One region of the Streptomyces sp. AgN23 genome, then DNA from elsewhere that is predicted to be linked to it. Evidence: riboswitches for the same ligand, from Rfam matches in the RefSeq annotation. Region 1 holds a riboswitch; the other holds the start of a gene.

The links. Region 1 has a riboswitch for glycine ahead of gcvT (glycine cleavage system aminomethyltransferase GcvT). Riboswitches for the same ligand answer to the same signal wherever they lie in the genome.
Region 2: it holds a riboswitch for glycine, as region 1 does, so the genes downstream of both, gcvP (aminomethyl-transferring glycine dehydrogenase) here and gcvT (glycine cleavage system aminomethyltransferase GcvT) in region 1, are expected to answer to the same signal.

The regions. Positions count from the first base shown of each region.
Region 1 covers NZ_CP007153.1:7,185,999-7,190,410, reverse strand. The annotation lists gene AS97_RS31355 (enhanced serine sensitivity protein SseB C-terminal domain-containing protein) at 1-91, opposite strand, end outside; gene AS97_RS31350 (enhanced serine sensitivity protein SseB) at 204-986, opposite strand; gene AS97_RS31345 (AAA family ATPase) at 1,254-1,952, opposite strand; glycine riboswitch at 2,122-2,231, shown strand; gene gcvT (glycine cleavage system aminomethyltransferase GcvT) at 2,401-3,528, shown strand; gene gcvH (glycine cleavage system protein GcvH) at 3,772-4,152, shown strand; gene glyA (serine hydroxymethyltransferase) at 4,178-4,412, shown strand, end outside.
Region 2 covers NZ_CP007153.1:1,295,989-1,300,400, forward strand. The annotation lists gene gcvP (aminomethyl-transferring glycine dehydrogenase) at 1-2,273, opposite strand, end outside; glycine riboswitch at 2,465-2,562, opposite strand; gene AS97_RS05690 (PRC-barrel domain-containing protein) at 2,687-3,004, shown strand; gene AS97_RS05695 (DNA polymerase IV) at 2,980-4,412, opposite strand, start outside.

The DNA.
Region 1 (4,412 bases):
CCTCATAGGCGTCGTACCGGCCGGGAGCGACCTGCTGCAACGCTCGCTCAACCTGGCCGGCCGCCGCCCCCCAATCCGCGCCCGCGCTCACCTGGGTCCGCCCCTTCTCTCGCCCTTGTCCCGCACCTCACCGGGGAGCGTGCTCGCACCCCTCCTGGTCATCAAACCAGCTTACGGGCCCCCGTAGCGGACCCTGGGGTGAGTCACAGATCACGGTCGTAGAACGGCCGTACGCGCCCCATCATCCAGTCGACCACCGGATCCCCCTGCGCCACGTCCAGCAGCACCAGCTGGACCTTCCACCGCACGGGCACCACACCGAGGGCGCGGCCCAGCGCGTCCACCGCCCGCGCCTGGCCCTCGGGGCCGGGGGCGTCCAACTGCACGCCGACGAAGAGCGCCGGCTCGTCGCCCTCGACACTGGCCAGCGCGCGCCGGGCGGTGCGCACCCCGGTGTCCTTGGCGAACTCGATCCCGGCGGCGGCCAGGAAGTCCACCGGCTCGTCCTGCCAGTCCGGTTCGAAGAGCCGCACCCTGCCCCCGGTGGCCGGGCCGTCGAGCTGGCTACGCCCGGCACGGCACAACTCCCGGACGGCGGGCGGAGGCAGCGGTACGACCACCGCGCCACCGGGGTTCACCGCGATGCCGAGCTGGGGCGGCAGGCCGCGGGCGAACTCCACGGCCGGGGCGATGGTGAAGGACATATGAGAGCCGACGAGCTGCAGGAACTGCTGCTCGGAGCTGAACACCGGGACATACGCGGCGCCTTCGATCTCCACCGTGGGCAGATCGAGGCTCGGGCTGCCCGGGCCACCGCCGTTGGGCAGCGGAACCCAGACATGGCTGCGGGAGAGCGTCTCGACGATGCGCGCTCCGGCCCCGGGGACGTCGATCGAGGCGGCCATCACCTCTTCGAGCTCATTGCCGGGAAACGCCGGAAACGCGGTCTGCGCGCCGTCGGGGAATCCTCCGTGAGCCGGGGCCATGCCGTACTGCTCCGGGAAGCTCATCTTCGTCCAACCGCCATCTCGTCCTACCTGCCCAAAGCACCCTAGCGGCTGGGCGGCCCGGGGCCAGCGGGGGCGACGCCATCTCCACAGCACTTCCCCACCTCGCCCGGCCCCGCGCCACCGTCACACTGGGTGATGTCCCGGTGGCCGATTTCCGGCCAAGGTCACCCGGCGTTCTCCCCTCGCCCCCGGGGAGGGGAGCACCCGTCCCCTCCCATGCGGGGCCCACTTCCGGTACGGGGCTCACTCGAAGGAGATGCAGCGCAGCTCGCTCGCGGTCGAGCGGTCCAGCAGCACCGCCGAGGCGCACCCCTCCGGCGGCCGCCCCTCCTCCATCCCCGCGATCAGCCGCCGCATCGCGCGCCGATGCCGGCCGAAGGCATAGCCGGAGACCCCGCGGCCTCGGGCGGCCTGGCCCTCCAGGGCCACCGTGGCGTCCACGTCCAGCATCACCATGTGGACGCTGCGGCCCCGGCGCCGCGCGTCCCGGGCCAGCCAGCGGCGGACCCACGGCAGCGCGCCGCAGTCGTGCACCACGACGCTCACATCCGAGCGCAGCGCCCGGCGCAGCCCGGCGTAGTGGGCGTACCGGACCAGCGGGCGGTAGAGCGCGTACGGCAGCCAGCGGGGCATCCGGCGCTCCCACGCCTCCCGGGTGTTCTGCGAGTCCACCCGGATGACGACCGCGCCCGTCCCGTCCAGGAGGGGCACCGTCCGATTGATCAGCGTGCTCTTGCCGGCGCCCGGCAGCCCGGAGGCGACCAGCACGTCCCCCGCCGGGAAGCGCAGCTCACGCCGGTCCGCACCGCCACCTCGCACCTGGCCGCGCAGATCGTGCACCGCGATGCGCCGGCCGGGGATGGCCGTCGGCCCGGAGGGGATGCGGCCACGCCGTGCCGGCAGGAGCCTTTGTGCGGTCTCGTATGTTCCCTGCCCATGCACCGTGATCGTCCTCCCAGGTCGGTCACCGCTGCTCGTACCCGCAGAGTGTCAAGAAAAGGTAATGTCCATCAAGGCGGCCTCTGCCCGATCCGGCCGGAGCCGCCCTGATCGGGGCTTCCTTTCTCGGCCACTCATGCGATGATGTGCGCGCAACTCCATACCGGCCGCTTGAATCCGCGCGGGAGAGTCCTTGGTCACCGGCAATGTGCCGGGTGTCCGGGGCGCCGAAGGAGCAAGTCCTCCCTTGAATCTCTCAGGCCCCGATACCGCGTGGACGAGGCAGATCTGAAAAGCGAGCCGCGGGCGCGGCTCCACCCAAGGTGCAAGCCGGGCCCCTTACGGGCGTCACGGCGAACCTCTCAGGTTCCGATGACAGATGGGGAGGACGCACGCGTCCTTGCCGTCCGTCCTCGCCGTCGCGCGACCCCGATCTCCTGGAGCCTGAATCGTGACCGACGCCCCGCCCGCCCCACGCCGTACCGCGCTGGACGCACGGCACCGTGCGCTCGGCGCCACCATGACCGACTTCGCCGGCTGGGACATGCCGCTGCGCTACGGCAGTGAGCGCGACGAGCACACCGCGGTGCGCACCCGCGCCGGGCTCTTCGACCTCTCCCATATGGGTGAGATCTCTCTCATCGGTTCGCAGGCCGGAGAGGCCCTGGATCACGCGCTGGTCGGCCGGCTGTCCGCGCTCGCCGTGGGCCGCGCCCGCTACACGATGATCTGCGACGACGAGGGCGGCATCCTGGACGACCTGATCGTCTACCGCCTCGGGGACGAGGAGTTCCTGGTCGTGGCCAACGCCTCCAACGCCCAGGTGGTGCTGGACGCGCTGACCGAACGGGCCGGCGGTTTCGAGGCGACCGTAAGGGACGACCGCGACGCCTATGCGCTGATCGCCGTCCAGGGGCCCGAGTCCCCCGGGATCCTGGGAAGCCTGACCGACGCGGACCTGGAGGGGCTCAAGTACTACGCCGGGCTGCCGGGCACCGTCGCGGGCGTCCCCGCCATGATCGCCCGCACCGGCTACACGGGCGAGGACGGCTTCGAGCTGTTCCTGGCGCCGGGCGACGCCGAGCGGGTCTGGGAGGCGCTGACCGAGGCGGGGGCCCCGGTGGGCCTGGTCCCCTGCGGTCTGTCCTGCCGGGACACCCTGCGCCTCGAGGCGGGGATGCCGCTCTACGGGAACGAGCTGACCACCGACACCACCCCCTTCGACGCGGGGCTCGGCCGGGTGGTGAAATTCGACAAGCCCGGCGACTTCGTCGGCCGCCAGGCCCTGGAGGCCGCGTCCCGCGAAGCGGACACCGTCAGCCCGCGCACCCTGGTCGGCCTGGTCGCCGAGGGCCGCCGGGTGCCGCGCGCCGGATACGCCGTGGTGGCCGCCGACGGCTCACAGATCGGCCAGGTCACCTCAGGCGCGCCCTCGCCGACGCTGGGCAAGCCGATCGCGATGGCGTACGTGGACCCGGAGTACGCGAAGCCCGGCACCGAGGGGGTCTCGGTGGACATCCGGGGCACCCGGGAGCCGTACGAGGTCGTGGCGCTCCCCTTCTACCGGCGCGAGCGCTGAGCGGTCCGCCGCAACGCGTCGCGCCCCACCGGCGTCATCCCATGGACCGGCACCGAGTCCACCGGCTGGACCGGCACCGAGTCCACCGGCGCCGCATCCACCGGCGCCACGTCGCGCCGACACCGCACCCACCGGCGTCACACCGCGCAGGCACGCACCCCCGGCACCGCACCCACCGGCGTCGCGTCCCACCAGCTAAGACCCGTTTCCCAAGCACTCCCCCGTATCCAGGAGAATCGGACCATGAGCAACCCCCAGCAGCTGCGCTACAGCAAGGAGCACGAGTGGCTGTCGGCCGCCGACGAGGATGGCGTGTCGACGATCGGCATCACCGAATTCGCGGCCAACGCGCTCGGCGATGTCGTCTATGTCCAGCTCCCGGACGTCGGCTCGACCGTCACCGCCGGTGAAACCTGCGGAGAGCTGGAGTCCACCAAGTCGGTCAGCGACCTGTACTCGCCGGTCTCCGGTGAGGTCACCGAGATCAACGAGGACGTGGTGAACGACCCGGCGCTGGTGAATTCCGCTCCCTTCGAGGGCGGCTGGCTGTTCAAGGTGCGGGTGACGGGCGAGCCGGAGGAGCTGCTCTCCGCCGACGCGTACACCGCCTTCGCCGAAAACTGACCCTCCTCTTCCGATCGGGACCCTGATGTCGCTTCTCAACAGCTCCCTGCACGAGCTCGACCCGGACGTCGCCGCCGCCGTCGACGCCGAACTCCACCGCCAGCAGTCCACCCTGGAGATGATCGCCTCGGAGAACTTCGCCCCGGCGGCGGTCATGGAGGCCCAGGGCTCGGTCCTGACCAACAAGTACGCCGAGGGCTACCCCGGCCGCCGCTACTACGGCGGCTGTGAACACGTCGATGTGGTCGAGCAGATCGCCA
Region 2 (4,412 bases), 5.9 Mb from region 1:
GTGGCCGGGCCCGCGGCGGGCTGCAGCGGATGGTTGGGGAGGTAGGGCGCCAGGTGCTCGCGCACCGCGACCGGCCCGACGCCGGGACCGCCACCGCCGTGCGGGATGCAGAAGGTCTTGTGCAGGTTCAGATGCGAGACATCGCCGCCGAACCGGCCCGGCTCGGCGAGCCCGACCAGCGCGTTGAGGTTGGCGCCGTCCACGTAGACCTGACCGCCCGCGTCGTGCACGGCCGCGCAGATCTCGGTGATGTGCCCCTCGAACACACCGTGGGTGGAGGGGTAGGTGACCATCAGCACGGCCAGTTCGGCACCATGCTTCTCGATCTTGGCACGCAGGTCGCCGGTGTCGATCTCGCCGTCCTCACCGGTCTTGACCACGACGACCTTCATGCCGGCCATCACGGCGCTGGCGGCGTTGGTGCCGTGCGCGGAGGACGGGATCAGGCAGACGGTGCGCTGGGTGTCCCCGTTGGCACGGTGATAGGCGCGCACCGCGAGCAGCCCGGCGAGCTCGCCCTGGGATCCGGCGTTCGGCTGCAGGGAGACCTTGTCATAGCCGGTGACCTCGGCCAGCCGCTCCTCCAGCTCACGGATCAGGGTCAGATAGCCCTGGGCCTGCTCGGCCGGTGCGAAGGGGTGCAGCGCGCCGAACTCGGGCCAGGTGACCGGCTCCATCTCGGTGGTCGCGTTGAGCTTCATGGTGCAGGAGCCGAGCGGGATCATGCCGCGGTCCAGGGCGTAGTCCCGGTCGGCCAGCCGCCGCAGATAGCGCAGCATCGCCGTCTCGGAGCGGTGCTGGTGGAAGACCGGGTGGGCCAGATAGCCGTCGTGGCGCAGCAGGGCCGCGGGCAGCGCGTCCGGCGCCGCGGCGTCCAGCTCGTCGATGCCGGGGATCCCGGTGGCGTCGCCGTTTCCGCCGTCCACCCCGAAGGCGGACCACACGGCGGCGAGCTGCGCACGGGCGGTGGTCTCGTCGCAGGCGATGCCGACGTGGTCGGCGTCGGCCAGCCGAAGGTTGACCCCGGCCTCCCGGCCCGCGGCGACCACCTCGGCGGCCCGGCCCGGCACTCGCGCGGTGAGAGTGTCGAAGAACGCGCCGTGCACCACCTCGACACCGCCGGCCCGCAGCCCCTCGGCGAGCACCGAGGCGTAGCGGTGGGTGCGGCGGGCGATCGCGGCGAGCCCGTCCGGGCCGTGGTAGACGGCGTACATCCCGGCCATCACGGCCAGCAGCACCTGGGCGGTGCAGATATTGCTGGTGGCCTTCTCCCGGCGGATGTGCTGCTCACGGGTCTGCAGCGCCAGCCGGTACGCCTTGTCGCCGTCGGCGTCCACGGAGACCCCGACCAGCCGGCCGGGAAGGTTGCGGGCGTAGGCGTCGCGCACCGACATGAACCCGGCGTGCGGTCCGCCGAAGCCCATCGGGACACCGAACCGCTGGCTGTTGCCCACCGCGATGTCCGCGCCCAGCTCGCCGGGCGAGGTGAGCAGGGTGAGCGCGAGCAGATCGGCGGCGACGGTGACGATGGCGCCCAGCTCATGGGCGCGCTCGATGACCGGCCGGGGATCGCGCACCACGCCGGAGGCGCCCGGGTACTGCAGCAGTACGCCGAAGACCCCGCGTTCGGCGATCTCGTCCGGAATGCCCTCGGCCAGATCGGCGACGACGACCTCGACACCGGTCGGCTCGGCGCGGGTCCGCAGGACCGCGACGGTCTGCGGCAGACACTCGGCGTCGACCAGGAAGACGCCCTCCTTGACCTTGCCGACGCGCCGCGACAGCGCCATCGCCTCGGCGGCCGCGGTGGCCTCGTCCAGCAGCGAGGAACCGGCCGTGGGCAGCCCGGTCAGATCGGCGACCACGGTCTGGAAGTTGAGCAGGGCCTCGAGCCGACCCTGGGAGATCTCCGGCTGGTAGGGCGTGTACGCGGTGTACCAGGCGGGGTTCTCCAGCACATTGCGCAGGATCACCGGCGGGGTGTGGGTGCCGTAGTAGCCGAGACCGATCATCGACGGCAGCACCTGGTTGCGGTCGGCGAGCCCGCGCAGCTCGGCGATGACCTCCGGCTCGCTGCGGGCCGGGGGCAGGGCATTCAGCGCCTCGGTGCTCCTTATGACCTCCGGTACGGCGGCCTCGGTGAGCTCGTCCAGCGAGCCGAAGCCGACGTGGGCGAGCATCTTGGCCTGCGCCTCGCCGTCGGGGCCGATATGGCGCTGCTCGAACGGAGTACCGCGTTCCAAGTCGGAGAGTGCGATGCGATTGGCGGTCATCTGCGGGGGCCTCCTGGTCTGTAACGACCGGCGAGGGGCACCGCGGCGCGGGTGCCCGGACGGCCTCCCCCTCTGTCATCTCAACCTGAGAGCTTCACCGGTCCACGTACCGCCTGACCGGTTTTCACCGTCGGTGAGGAGGGGTTCCGGAGCTCTGCTAGCCCGTGGCCCGCCCTGCTTTCCAGAGTGACCTCACCCGCACGGTACGTGTGCCTGAGAGATTCCGGGGAGGGTTTGCTCCTTCGGCGCCTCCGACAGCGTCGGCGGAGGACTCTCCCGCACGGGGTTTACAGCCACAGTCAGCGTACCAGCGGTTCTATCGTGGGGGACGGTCGCCGGCGTTCGAGTGGCCGAGCGCGGTGATGTGGCTTTTTGTAGGTATCAATGGTCACTTGCCACCTGTGGGAGAGAGCGTGCAGACCGATATCGACCCGCGGACCCTGATCGGCCGCAAGGCATTCGACCGCGAGGGCTCCAAGATCGGCACCGTGGACGAGGTCTATCTCGACGACGCGACCGGCGAGCCCGAATGGGCGGCCGTACGCACCGGGCTGTTCAGCCGGGACGTCTTCGTGCCGCTCGAACCGAGCGAGGTCGTCGGCGACACCCTGCGGGTGCCGTACGACCGAACACTGATCAAGGACGCCCCGGACTTCGGCGTCGGCCGCCACCTCTCCCCCGAGCAGGAGTTGCAGCTCTACCACCACTACGGGCTGGACGTCACGGGCTGACCTTGGGGCTGCGGCTTGCTCTGCTCGTGTCCTGAGGCCGGGCCCCGCATATGGCCCAGGCCCTGCCCCCGCCCGGATCCCCCGCCCAGTCCCGGGGCCAGCCCATCCGCGCCCTCGGTCAGGCCGTCCGCTCCCGGGGCCAGGTCATCCGGGCCCGCGGTCTGCTCTGGGCCCGGGGCTATGCGCTCCCCCGGGTTCAGGCCCGTGGTCCCCTCCCGGCCCGTCGTCCCGTCCGGGGCCAGGTCCGAAGCCTCCTCCGGGGCCCCGTCGAGGGGCGGACCCGCGGCGTCCTCGGAGGCCGGGTCCGGGTCCGTGACGACCTCCCGGGCCACGTCGGGGCGCGGGCACACGACGTCATCCGAGACCAGGTCCGCAGCCTCTCCCGGGATCGAGGCCGGGTCCGTGGCCGCCTTCCGGGCCACATCGGGGCCCGGGCTCGCGGCGTCCTCGGGAACCGGGCCCGCAGCCTCCTCCGCGGTCGGGCTCGCGTCCGGGTCCGGGCTCACGGCCAGGTTCGGGGCCAGATCCGCGTCCGGGCCTGGGTCCACGTCCGAAGCCCCGTCCACGTCCGAAGCCCCGTCCACGTCCGGGGTCGCGGGCTCCCCCGGGACCGCGTCCAGGCCCGGAGCCGCATCCGCGTCCGGTCGCAGCAGGGGCAGCGGTTCGGTCGGCTCCAGCGCCGGGTCGTCCACCGCGAACGTCCGCACCCGCCCCGGCCGCGACCAGGGCTCCTCGAAGCGCACGGTCACCCGGCCCACCCCGCTCCCCTGCACCCAGCCCGCCCCGTACTCGGCGTGCCGCACATCGGAGCCCGGCAGCCAGCGGCGCGGCTTCTCAGCGTCCTCAGAAGCCTCTCCCGCGCCCTCTCCCACACGCTCCGGCCCCTCGGGCCCCGGCACGCGCCGGGCGTCCCCCAGGGCCTCATGGGCCTCCTGAGCCGCCTGGGCGGCCTGCGCGGCCTGCGCTGCCTGCGCTGCCTGCGCTGCCTGCGCTGCCTGCGCGAAGAGATCCTCCTGGGTGTAGTCAGCCAGACCGCTGACCCCGACCCCCAGCAGCCGCACACCCGCCGTGGTGTCCACGCCGTCGATCAGCCGTGCGGCGGCCTCCCGCACCACCCCCGGATCGTCGGTCGGCCCGCGCAGGGTCTCCGAACGGGTCAGCGTGGAGAAGTCGTACCGCCGCACCTTGATCACGACCGTCCGCCCCGAGCGGCCCGCCTCGCGCAGCCGTCGCACACAGCGGTCGGCGAGCCGTGTGATCTCCAGCTGCACCCGGGTCCGGTCGGTGAGGTCGACGTCGAAGGTGTCCTCCACCGAGATGGACTTGGCGTCCCGCTCGGCGACGACGGGCCGCTCGTCCCGGCCCTCGGCCATCAGGAAGAGCGACGCGCCGTGGGCCCGGCCCAGCA